DNA from 2 places in the Mediterraneibacter gnavus ATCC 29149 genome. Region 2 is predicted to be linked to the other one. Evidence: riboswitches for the same ligand, from Rfam matches in the RefSeq annotation. Region 2 holds a riboswitch; the other holds the start of a gene.

Region 1 (4,996 bases), 1.7 Mb from region 2:
GTCCTCTTTCTGCATTTTCCGCTGTCAGGATCTGATAGCCTTCCCCACTCAATGTATACTCCAGCCCTTCCCTGAGATCTGCGTCATCCTCTATGATCAAAATTGTATCCATGTCTATTTCCCCTGTTTTCGTTTTGTCTTTATTATAACAACAGGGAGTGTGGAAATCTATCTTTATTCTCGTTACTGTTCCAAATTTAAATATCCGTAAAGAAAATCAAGACCAATCTCCAAATTCCCCTTGTACTCTCTTTCCCCGTTTATTATACTTAGTACAGAGTTTCTAAACCCATCAAAAAGAAAGGAGCATTTACCATGCTTTCAAAAGATTTATTACAGCAATTTGAAGATAATATCACAAGATTTGATGAAAACATACATGCTTTCGAAAATGGAGAGATTGACCGCCAGACCTTCAAAGGCATCTCCGGAGGCTTTGGAAGCTATGCACAGAAGGAACAAGGATATATGCTGCGTCTTCGTCTTCCGGGCGGTCATATTACAAAAGAGAAATTAAAATTCCTTGCAGACAAAATTTCTGAACATCAGATTCCTCTGCTCAAACTGACTACCTGCCAGACCATCCAGTTTCACGATTTGTCTGCAGACTCTGTTCCGCAGCTTGTTCGTGATGCCTTAAAAGTCGGCATCATCACACACGGCGGCGGAGGCGACAACCCGCGTAATGTCATGGCAAGTCCTCTGACTGGTACCGCTGTGGATGAGACATTTGATGTGTTTCCTTATGCAAAGGCTGCCGGAGAATATCTCCTGACCAAGATGCCGGGACTTCACATGCCCAGAAAACTGAAAGTCGGTTTTTCCAATACCCCGGCGAATGAAGTTCATGCCACATTCCGTGACCTTGGATTTGTAGCCAAAGAAAACGGGACATTTTCCGTTTACTGTGCCGGCGGACTTGGACCAAATCCAAAGCTTGGTGTTCATATTACAGACAATGCAGATCCAAACGAGGTTTCCCTTTACGTCCATGCCATGATCCGTCTCTTTACCACATACGGCAATTATGAGTCCCGCGCAAAATCCAGAACCCGCTATCTGCAGGATACCCTTGGCGAAGAAAAAATCCGGAACTATTTCCTCCAGTTTGTGGAAGACGCGCAAAAAGAAATGACTCCATGGCCTGTAGAACCAGTCCATCCGATTTCCAAATCTGCTGACGGCACTCTGTCCGAAGCACTTCTGACAGAAAAACGGGTACTCCCACAGAAACAGAACGGCCTGTACACGGTTTCTTATCATCCGCTGGGCGGACGGCTTGCACCTCAAAAACCGTCTGAACTGTATGCCGTGATCAAAGAGATGCCGGAAACCGAGCTTCGGATCTCACCGGACGGCACCTTGTATATCATCAATCTGACTGCAAAAGAAGTACCTGCTGTGTTAGAAGCCACAAAAGACGGAGCTGCTTCTTTATTTGAAAGCAGTGTCAGCTGCATTGGCGTTCCAATCTGCCAACACGGACTGCGCAATTCCTATGCACTGTTAGAGTCCTGCATTCAGCGGGTCCGCAAGGAACAGTTCGCCGACAGAGTCCTTCCATGTATCCATATTTCCGGATGTCCTTCCAGCTGCGGAAGCCATCAGGCGGGAAGTATCGGTCTTGTCGGACACTCCAAACGGGTGGATGGAAAAATGGAACCTGCATTCAAATTATTTGTAAACGGAGACAGCGAAGAACCTGGAGCACATCTGGGCATCGAAAAAGGTGTTCTTCTGGAGACTGTAATCCCGGAATTTTTCGCAGCTCTCGGAAAACGAATTGCCGCAGCAGACAGTACCTTTGACGTCTGGTATCCGACTCACGCAGAAGAATTTGATACACTTGCTGCTGAATACGCAGAGAAGACACAATAGCTTCAAAATAAAAACCAGGCAGGATGCCTTCCTTTTTACGGGAACATATCCTGCCTGGTTTTTCTGATTATTCTGTTTCTATAAAATATCAATATGTTCGCCTGCAAGTGCCTTGTTCATACTTCGCACCGCACAGAATTTTCCGCACATGGAACAAGTATCCTCATGTTCAGGCTTTCTCTCATTCCAGATCCGTTTTGCCGTCTCCGGATCCATGGCACACTCCCACTGTGCTTCCCAGTCCAGATTTCTTCTGGCTTGTGCCATCCTGTCATCTGCCTGTCTTGCTCCCCGCACTCCTTTTGCAATATCTGCCGCATGTGCCGCAATCTTAGACGCCATGATTCCCTGTTTTACATCTTCCAGATTCGGAAGAGCCAGATGCTCTGCCGGTGTCACATAGCACAAAAATGCCGCTCCTGCCGATGCTGCCACGGCTCCGCCAATCGCAGAAGTAATATGGTCATATCCCGGAGCAATATCTGTCACAAGTGGTCCCAATACATAAAACGGCGCTCCCTGACAAATGGACTGCTGCACTTTCATATTTGCCTCGATCTGATCCAGAGGCATATGTCCCGGACCTTCCACCATCACCTGAACATCCTTCTCCCATGCCCGCCTGGTCAGTTCGCCCAGACGCACCAGCTCCTCGATCTGGCAGACGTCCGTTGCATCTGCAAGACATCCTGGTCTGCATGCGTCACCGAGTGAAACCGTCACATCATATTCCCGACAAATATCCAGAATCTCATCATAATATTCATAAAATGGATTTTCTTCCCCTGTCATACACATCCACGCAAATACAAGAGAACCACCTCTGGATACGATGTTCATTTTTCGCTTATGCTGCCGAATCTGCTCGATTGTTTTACGCGTAATGCCACAGTGCAGTGTCACAAAATCCACTCCATCCTGTGCGTGAAGACGGACCACATCGATAAAATCTCTGGCAGTCAGCGTATCCAGATCCCTTTGATAGTGGATCACGGAATCATAGATTGGAACAGTACCGATCAGCGCCGGACACTCACTGGTCAGCTTTCTTCGAAATGGAATTGTATTTCCATGAGAAGACAGATCCATGATGGCATGTGCGCCCATCTCAACTGCCTGCATCACCTTCTGCATCTCCACATCGTAATCTTTACAGTCTCTTGAAACTCCCAGATTTACATTGATCTTTGTACGCAGCATCGAACCGATTCCTTCCGGATCAATACAGGTGTGATTTTTGTTGGCACAGATGACAACCTTTCCTTCTGCCACCAGCGGCATCAGCTCTTCGGTCGTCATATGTTCTTTTTGTGCCACGATCTCCAGTTCTTTTGTCACAATCTGTTTTCTCGCTGCTTCCATCTGTGTTGTATAGTTTCTCATATGCATTCCTTTCCATGCCCGCCGCGGAGTATGCAAAAAGCTGCTGCAACGCAAACGCATTACAGCAGCAATTTTTCTTCTCAGATCCTATCACTTTCTCTGTATATCCCTACGTTGGCATTATCCAAATCAGGTTACGGGTTTTAAGCGATCCAGCTTTCTCTCAGCCTGCTTTCTGCAAGCACCCCTTTTTTGTTTCTGTTGATATTATAAACACTCTCATTCTTGGAATCAAGTGTTATCTGAATTTTCTTTTTGCCCTTGAGGAAGCTCTTCGCGAAGTCCCAGTATCCCTTCAACCAGAATCTTCACGTCATCCAGAATATAATCAAATGCACCGGCCTGACACATATTGATCAATACCAGTCCCAACGGAACTGCCAGAATCATACCAAAGACTCCCTTGATCTTATATCCCACATATAAAAGCAGCAGTGTCACCAGCGGATTCATTCCCATGCTGTCACCTACCAGCTTTGGCTGCAAAAGCTGACGCACTACCTGGGAAACTGCATAGATGATCACCAGACCGGCTGTAATTTTATATTCACCGATAAATACGGAGTAAATTGCCCATTGGATCAACGCAGTTCCCGTTCCAAAAAATGGCAGAAAATCCAAAAATGAAATCAAAAATGCAACCAAAACCGCATAATGAATTCCAAGCACAAGAAATCCGGCAAACAGGATCAAAAAAACAACACCCATGATCTTAAACTGCGCCTTGAAATATCCGCCTACTGCATATTTCAGATTATCCATCACCAGGATCATCCTCTTTTCCACAGACGGCGGTGCGATTTTATGAAACCATGCGATCACTTCTTCTCTCTGGATTGTAAAAAAGTAAGCTGCCAGTATCGCAACAATGAAAGAAATCAGATAGGACGGAAGTCTTTTTGCAAAATTTCCCGCAGCCGTCACCGTCGGCTCGCTGATTTTCGAAACAAGATTCCCCATATAAGTATCCAGATTCTCCACTATCGTTGTCCACCCATTCTGCACTCCCCGGGGAAGCCTGCTGAACGCACCGGATAAGGTATTTCCAATCTCACGCATCCCCTCTTCCAGCTGTGCATAAATATCCGGAAAGTTCTGAATCAGATCTGTCACTTCCGCTGCAATCCTGCTGACTGCAAAATATCCCACTAAAACGATCAGCCCAATGACCATGATAACAATCATTGCTGTTCCCAGCTTCTTTACGATCTTCAATCGCTTTTCCAGCCAGTTCACCAGAGGTGTCGCAATGGCAGAAATGATCCAGCCCACAACGAACGGCATGAGAAATCCGATTGCTTTTACGCCCAGGATAATAAACGCAGCCGTTGCCAGTATACTGAACATAAGACTTACCGCCACTTGCCAGTAAGGTCTCTTTCGCTCCATAAAAATCTCCTTCCCGCATCGTGCTTTTCCTGTTTACTCTATCATTCTCCGAAATTATTCTTTCGTTTCATCCTCCAAAAATCTTTCCGGAAACAGATATTCCCGCTCAGCCAGATCCCAGATTTCGTCTCTTCCCTGCTTTGTAACCGAAGAAAACGGGATTACTTTTGTTCCCGGAAGCAGATTCAGACCTGTTTTTAACATCTTCACATGCTTCTGCACCTGACTGCGTTTTAATTTATCCAGCTTTGTAGCAATGATGATCGGCTGAAATCCCTGATCGACGATCCACTGATACATCATCTTGTCATTTGCCGAAGGGTCATGCCGGATGTCGATCAGAAGA
Region 2 (4,996 bases):
CTTCATACTGGACGGATATCCGGTCACATTTATCGGCATGCTGGCTATTTCTCTTATCACCAGCGCGACCGCCAGTATGCTCAAAAAACAAAAAGCCATTGCCTCCGAACGGGAACGAAAGCTTGCAGAAGCAGAGCGCGAGAAAATTCATGCCAATCTTCTGCGCGCCGTATCACATGATCTGCGTACCCCTCTGACGAGCATAATCGGCTCTTCTGCCTCTTATCTGGACGATGCCCAGAATATGTCCGAGCAAGAACGTATGGAGCTGATTTCGAATATTAACGAGGATGCACAGTGGCTGCTGAATATGGTGGAAAACCTGCTCTCTGTAACGAAGATTCAAAATGAATCCAGCAAAGTCAAAAAGTCGCAGGAAATTGTGGAAGAAGTCGTCTCCGAATCAATTGTCCGACTTCAGAAACGCCTTCCTAAAATCCAGATCCGGGTTTCTATGCCGGAAGATTTTCTGATGATCCCAATGGATGCTACTTTGATCGAACAGGTGCTGATCAACTTGATGGAAAATGCCTATGTCCATTCCTCGAGCTCTGATCCCATCGACCTTTTGATCACCGATCAGCCGGACTGTGTCACATTTGCAGTCCGGGACTATGGAATCGGACTGGATCCCGACCAGATCCCTTTTATTTTTGACGGACAGTACAGCTCTGATACCGCTGACGGACACAAAGGAATCGGCATCGGACTGTCTATCTGCCGGACGATCATTCATGCTCACGACGGCGTGATCCACGCTGCCAATCTGGATAAAGGAGCCGAATTCTCCTTTACCCTTCCAAAAGAAAAGGAGAACGCAAACTATGCCTAAATTCACTGTATTGATTATAGAAGACGAAAAAAATATTCAGACCTTTGTAGGAAAGATCCTGAAAAAACAGGATTACCGTGTACTGTATGCGGACTGCGGGAAAGAAGGACTGAATCTGATCCATTCCCAATGTCCAGACGTAATTATTTTAGACCTTGGTCTGCCTGATATGAATGGAAATGATATTATCCAGGAAGTCCGGACCTGGACCAGTACCCCGATCATTGTCATCTCCGCACGAAGTGCCGAAAAGGAAAAGGTTCTCGCATTGGATCAGGGAGCGGATGATTACATTACCAAGCCATTCGGAACCTCAGAACTGCTTGCCCGCATCCGTACCTCCTTAAGACACAGCAACCGCTTATATACTACAGATTCTCTTTATATCCGGCCCTATCGCTACGAAGATCTGGTATTGGATTTTTCCAAACGGGAACTGACCTTAGACAAACAGCCGGTTCATCTGACCCCTATTGAATACAAAATTGTATCCTATCTGGCACAGAATTCCGGAAAAGTCATGACATACGCCGCCATCATTTCCAATGTCTGGGGACCATACGCAGACGACGACAATAAAATCCTGCGCGTCAATATGGCAAATATCCGAAGAAAGCTGGAAAAAGACCCTGCACAGCCTAAATATATCTTTACAGAAGTAGGCGTTGGATACCGAATGCAGGAGGATTCATCAGAAAACGATTAGCAGTAATCTCTTATGCTAAGATTGCGCTAAAAAGGCCTCAAATCTCTTTTCTTTTTATGCCTTTGTCACTAAAATAGAATCTGGTCCGATACAAGGGCAATTTCATTCAAAGGAGTGACAGTAATGGGCAATAATATCGTAATGATACTTTTGATGATCATCGGTGGTTCTGCAGGAATTTTTTCCACACTGTTCATTTTGATCAGTCTGCCGGTAACCATTATCCAAAAATTTATCCGCAAAGCACGTTACGGATATAAATTAACCGATTAACTAATTTTATTAAACCTCTTACCTTATAAAAACAACGACCGTAAAATTCCCGAGAATCTTACAGTCGTTGTTTTTCGCTTTATTCTACTGCTATTTTTTTTACCCGTCCAAGTGCTTTCTGTACTGCCGGAATGGAGATGATCACGATTGTAATCAGTCCTTCTGCCAGAAGGAAACTGTAGTTATATGCGATCGGATATACGGCTGCAAGTGATTTCGGGAAATTGTCCGGCATGTAGTCCATCCAGTACAAATATCCTCCCAGCGCATGAAACGCTCCCCTGGCGAGAACAGCTACGATATAGCCTTTGAGCAGTCCATTCTTTTGCTTTGCAAAGAAACCTGCCACACCAAGTGCTGCGAAAGCCAATACATAATCACAGCATACCTGGAACAGAGAAAGTACGTATGGCTCCTGTAAAAACTGGAGCATTCCATATGTAAATCCAACCAAAATTCCTGTTCTTACTCCATACCAGTTTGCTACCAGCACGATAAAGAGCATGCTGCACAGTGTCACACTGCCGCCCCATGGCAGAGAGAAAATCTTGATATAGGAAGTAATAAAAGCAAGTGCCATTGCCATCGCACAGCACGCAAGCTGTTTCGCGGACATTTTATTTTTTTCTGAATTTTTACCGGCAAAAAACAATGCAATACCAAATACAACGATTCCCAGCACAATACAAATTGCATATCCTGCAGTCGTCAGACCGCCTTCTGCATTTACCATAAAGTTCAACATAAAAAACTCCTCCTTGTTTTCGTGATTGAAAACAAGGAGGAGTTCCTTGTATAAACGAGATTACAGTTCCTACGTTGGCATTATCCAAATCAGGTTATAGGTCGAAGTTCACAACTTCCTCTCAGCCTGTCACACAAGCTCCCCTTGTTATCAATCGTATTTTATTTTATTCTTCGTCCAGAACTACTTCTTCCAAATCTGCTGATTCTGCTGTCTCCACTGCTTCTGTTTCCACTGCATCGCTTTCATCCAGTTCTTCAGCCTCTTCTTCTGCTTCCAGTTCTGTGTTTAACTGAACATCACGGTACTTCTTCATACCTGTACCTGCAGGAATATGTTTACCGATGATGACGTTCTCTTTCAGACCGATCAGGTGGTCCACCTTACCTTTGATCGCAGCTTCTGTCAGGACTTTTGTTGTCTCCTGGAAGGATGCTGCAGACAGGAAGGATTCTGTAGCCAGAGATGCTTTTGTGATACCAAGCATGATCTGTTCACCTGTTGCAGGCTCTTTTCCTTCTGCTTCCATCTGCTCGTTCACTTCGTTGAACTCCAGAACATCTACCATAGTTCCAGGCAGGAATTCGGTATCTCCTCTTTCCTCGATACGAATCTTCTTCAGCATCTGGCGTACAATAACCTCGATATGCTTGTCATTGATTTCTACACCCTGCAAACGGTAAACTCGCTGTACTTCCTGGATCATGTAATCCTGTACGGCACGAAGTCCTTTGATCTTCAGGATATCGTGAGGATTTACACTACCTTCTGTCAGCTCATCTCCGGCCTCCAGATATACACCATCCTGAATCTTGATACGGGAACCGTATGGGATCAGGTATGCTTTGGATTCTCCTGTCTGATCATTTGTTACAATGATCTCACGCTTTTTCTTTGTATCGCTGATTGTTGCCGTACCGGCAAACTCTGTGATAATCGCAAGTCCTTTCGGCTTTCTTGCCTCAAAAAGCTCTTCGACACGAGGAAGACCCTGTGTGATATCGTCACCGGCAACTCCACCCGTATGGAATGTACGCATGGTCAGCTGTGTACCAGGTTCACCGATGGACTGAGCAGCAATGATACCGACTGCTTCACCAACCTGAACGGCTTCCCCTGTTGCCATGTTTGCACCGTAACATTTTGCACAAACACCATTCTTACATTTACATGTAAGGATTGTACGGATCTTCACTGTATCCAGTGGTTCACCGTTTTCGTCAACCGCTTTCTTCATGACTCTTTCTGCACGCTTCGGTGTGATCATGTGATTTGCTTTGACGATGATATTTCCATCCTTGTCTTTCAGATCTTCACAAGAGAATCTTCCTGTGATACGCTCCTGCAGACTTTCGATTTCTTCATTTCCGTCCATGAATGCTTTTACATACATTCCCGGAATCTCTTTTCCTTCTGCCGCACAGTCACTGTCGTGAATGATAAGCTCCTGAGAAACATCAACCAGACGTCTTGTCAGGTATCCTGAATCGGCTGTACGAAGCGCGGTATCGGACATTCCCTTACGAGCTCCATGCGCAGACATAAAGTATTCCAGTACGTCCAGACCCTCACGGAAGTTGGACTTGATCGGCAGCTCGATCGTACGACCTGCTGTATCCGCCATCAAACCACGCATACCTGCAAGCTGTTTGATCTGCTTGTCAGAACCACGGGCTCCGGAATCTGCCATCATGAAGATGTTATTGTATTTATCCAGCCCGGAAAGCAGAGCTTCTGTCAATTTGTCATCGGTTGCTTTCCATGTCTCAACAACTTCTTTGTAACGTTCTTCTTCTGTGATCAGACCACGTTTGTAGTTCTTTGTGATCTTGTCTACAGTATCCTGTGCAGTCTGGATCATCTCCGGTTTCTGCGGCGGTACTGTCATATCAGAAATCGATACGGTCATCGCTGCTCTTGTAGAGAACTTGTAACCAATCGCTTTTACATCATCCAGAACTTCTGCTGTCTGAGTTGCTCCGTGTGTATTGATTACTTTTTCCAGGATCTGTTTGAGCTGTTTCTTTCCTACGTGGAAATCTACTTCCAGAAGCAGTTCGTTTCCATCTACTTCACGGTCTACGAATCCAAGATCCTGCGGAATAATCTCATTGAACAACATTCTTCCAAGTGTTCCATCGATCGTGCCTGTCTTCACCGTTCCGTCCGGCATCTCTCTGGAAACACGGACTTTGATTCTGGAATGCAGTGTCACATATCCATTTTCATATGCCAGGAGTGCTTCGTTTAAGTTCTTAAAGAACATACCCTCACCTGTTGCTCCCGGTCTTTCCTGTGTCAGATAGTAAATACCAAGTACCATATCCTGAGAAGGAACGGCTACCGGTCCACCATCGGACGGTTTCAGCAGGTTGTTCGGTGAAAGAAGCAGGAAACGGCATTCTGCCTGTGCTTCTACTGACAGCGGTACATGGACAGC

Evidence for each region. A riboswitch is a leader RNA that binds a small molecule or an ion and turns the genes downstream of it on or off. The one in region 2 is predicted to bind thiamine pyrophosphate.
Region 1: linked by a shared signal. The riboswitch ahead of thiC (phosphomethylpyrimidine synthase ThiC) and the one ahead of FXV78_RS03560 (energy-coupled thiamine transporter ThiT) in region 2 are both predicted to bind thiamine pyrophosphate.

Annotation. Positions count from the first base shown of each region.
Region 1 covers NZ_CP043051.1:2,421,937-2,426,932, reverse strand. The annotation lists gene FXV78_RS12010 (response regulator transcription factor) at 1-112, opposite strand, end outside; gene FXV78_RS12005 (nitrite/sulfite reductase) at 316-1,878, shown strand; gene thiC (phosphomethylpyrimidine synthase ThiC) at 1,957-3,261, opposite strand; TPP riboswitch at 3,351-3,460, opposite strand; gene ytvI (sporulation integral membrane protein YtvI) at 3,493-4,650, opposite strand; gene yihA (ribosome biogenesis GTP-binding protein YihA/YsxC) at 4,705-4,996, opposite strand, start outside.
Region 2 covers NZ_CP043051.1:713,926-718,921, forward strand. The annotation lists gene FXV78_RS03550 (sensor histidine kinase) at 1-832, shown strand, start outside; gene FXV78_RS03555 (response regulator) at 825-1,538, shown strand; gene FXV78_RS17805 (hypothetical protein) at 1,662-1,811, shown strand; gene FXV78_RS03560 (energy-coupled thiamine transporter ThiT) at 1,891-2,556, opposite strand; TPP riboswitch at 2,605-2,711, opposite strand; gene rpoC (DNA-directed RNA polymerase subunit beta') at 2,723-4,996, opposite strand, start outside.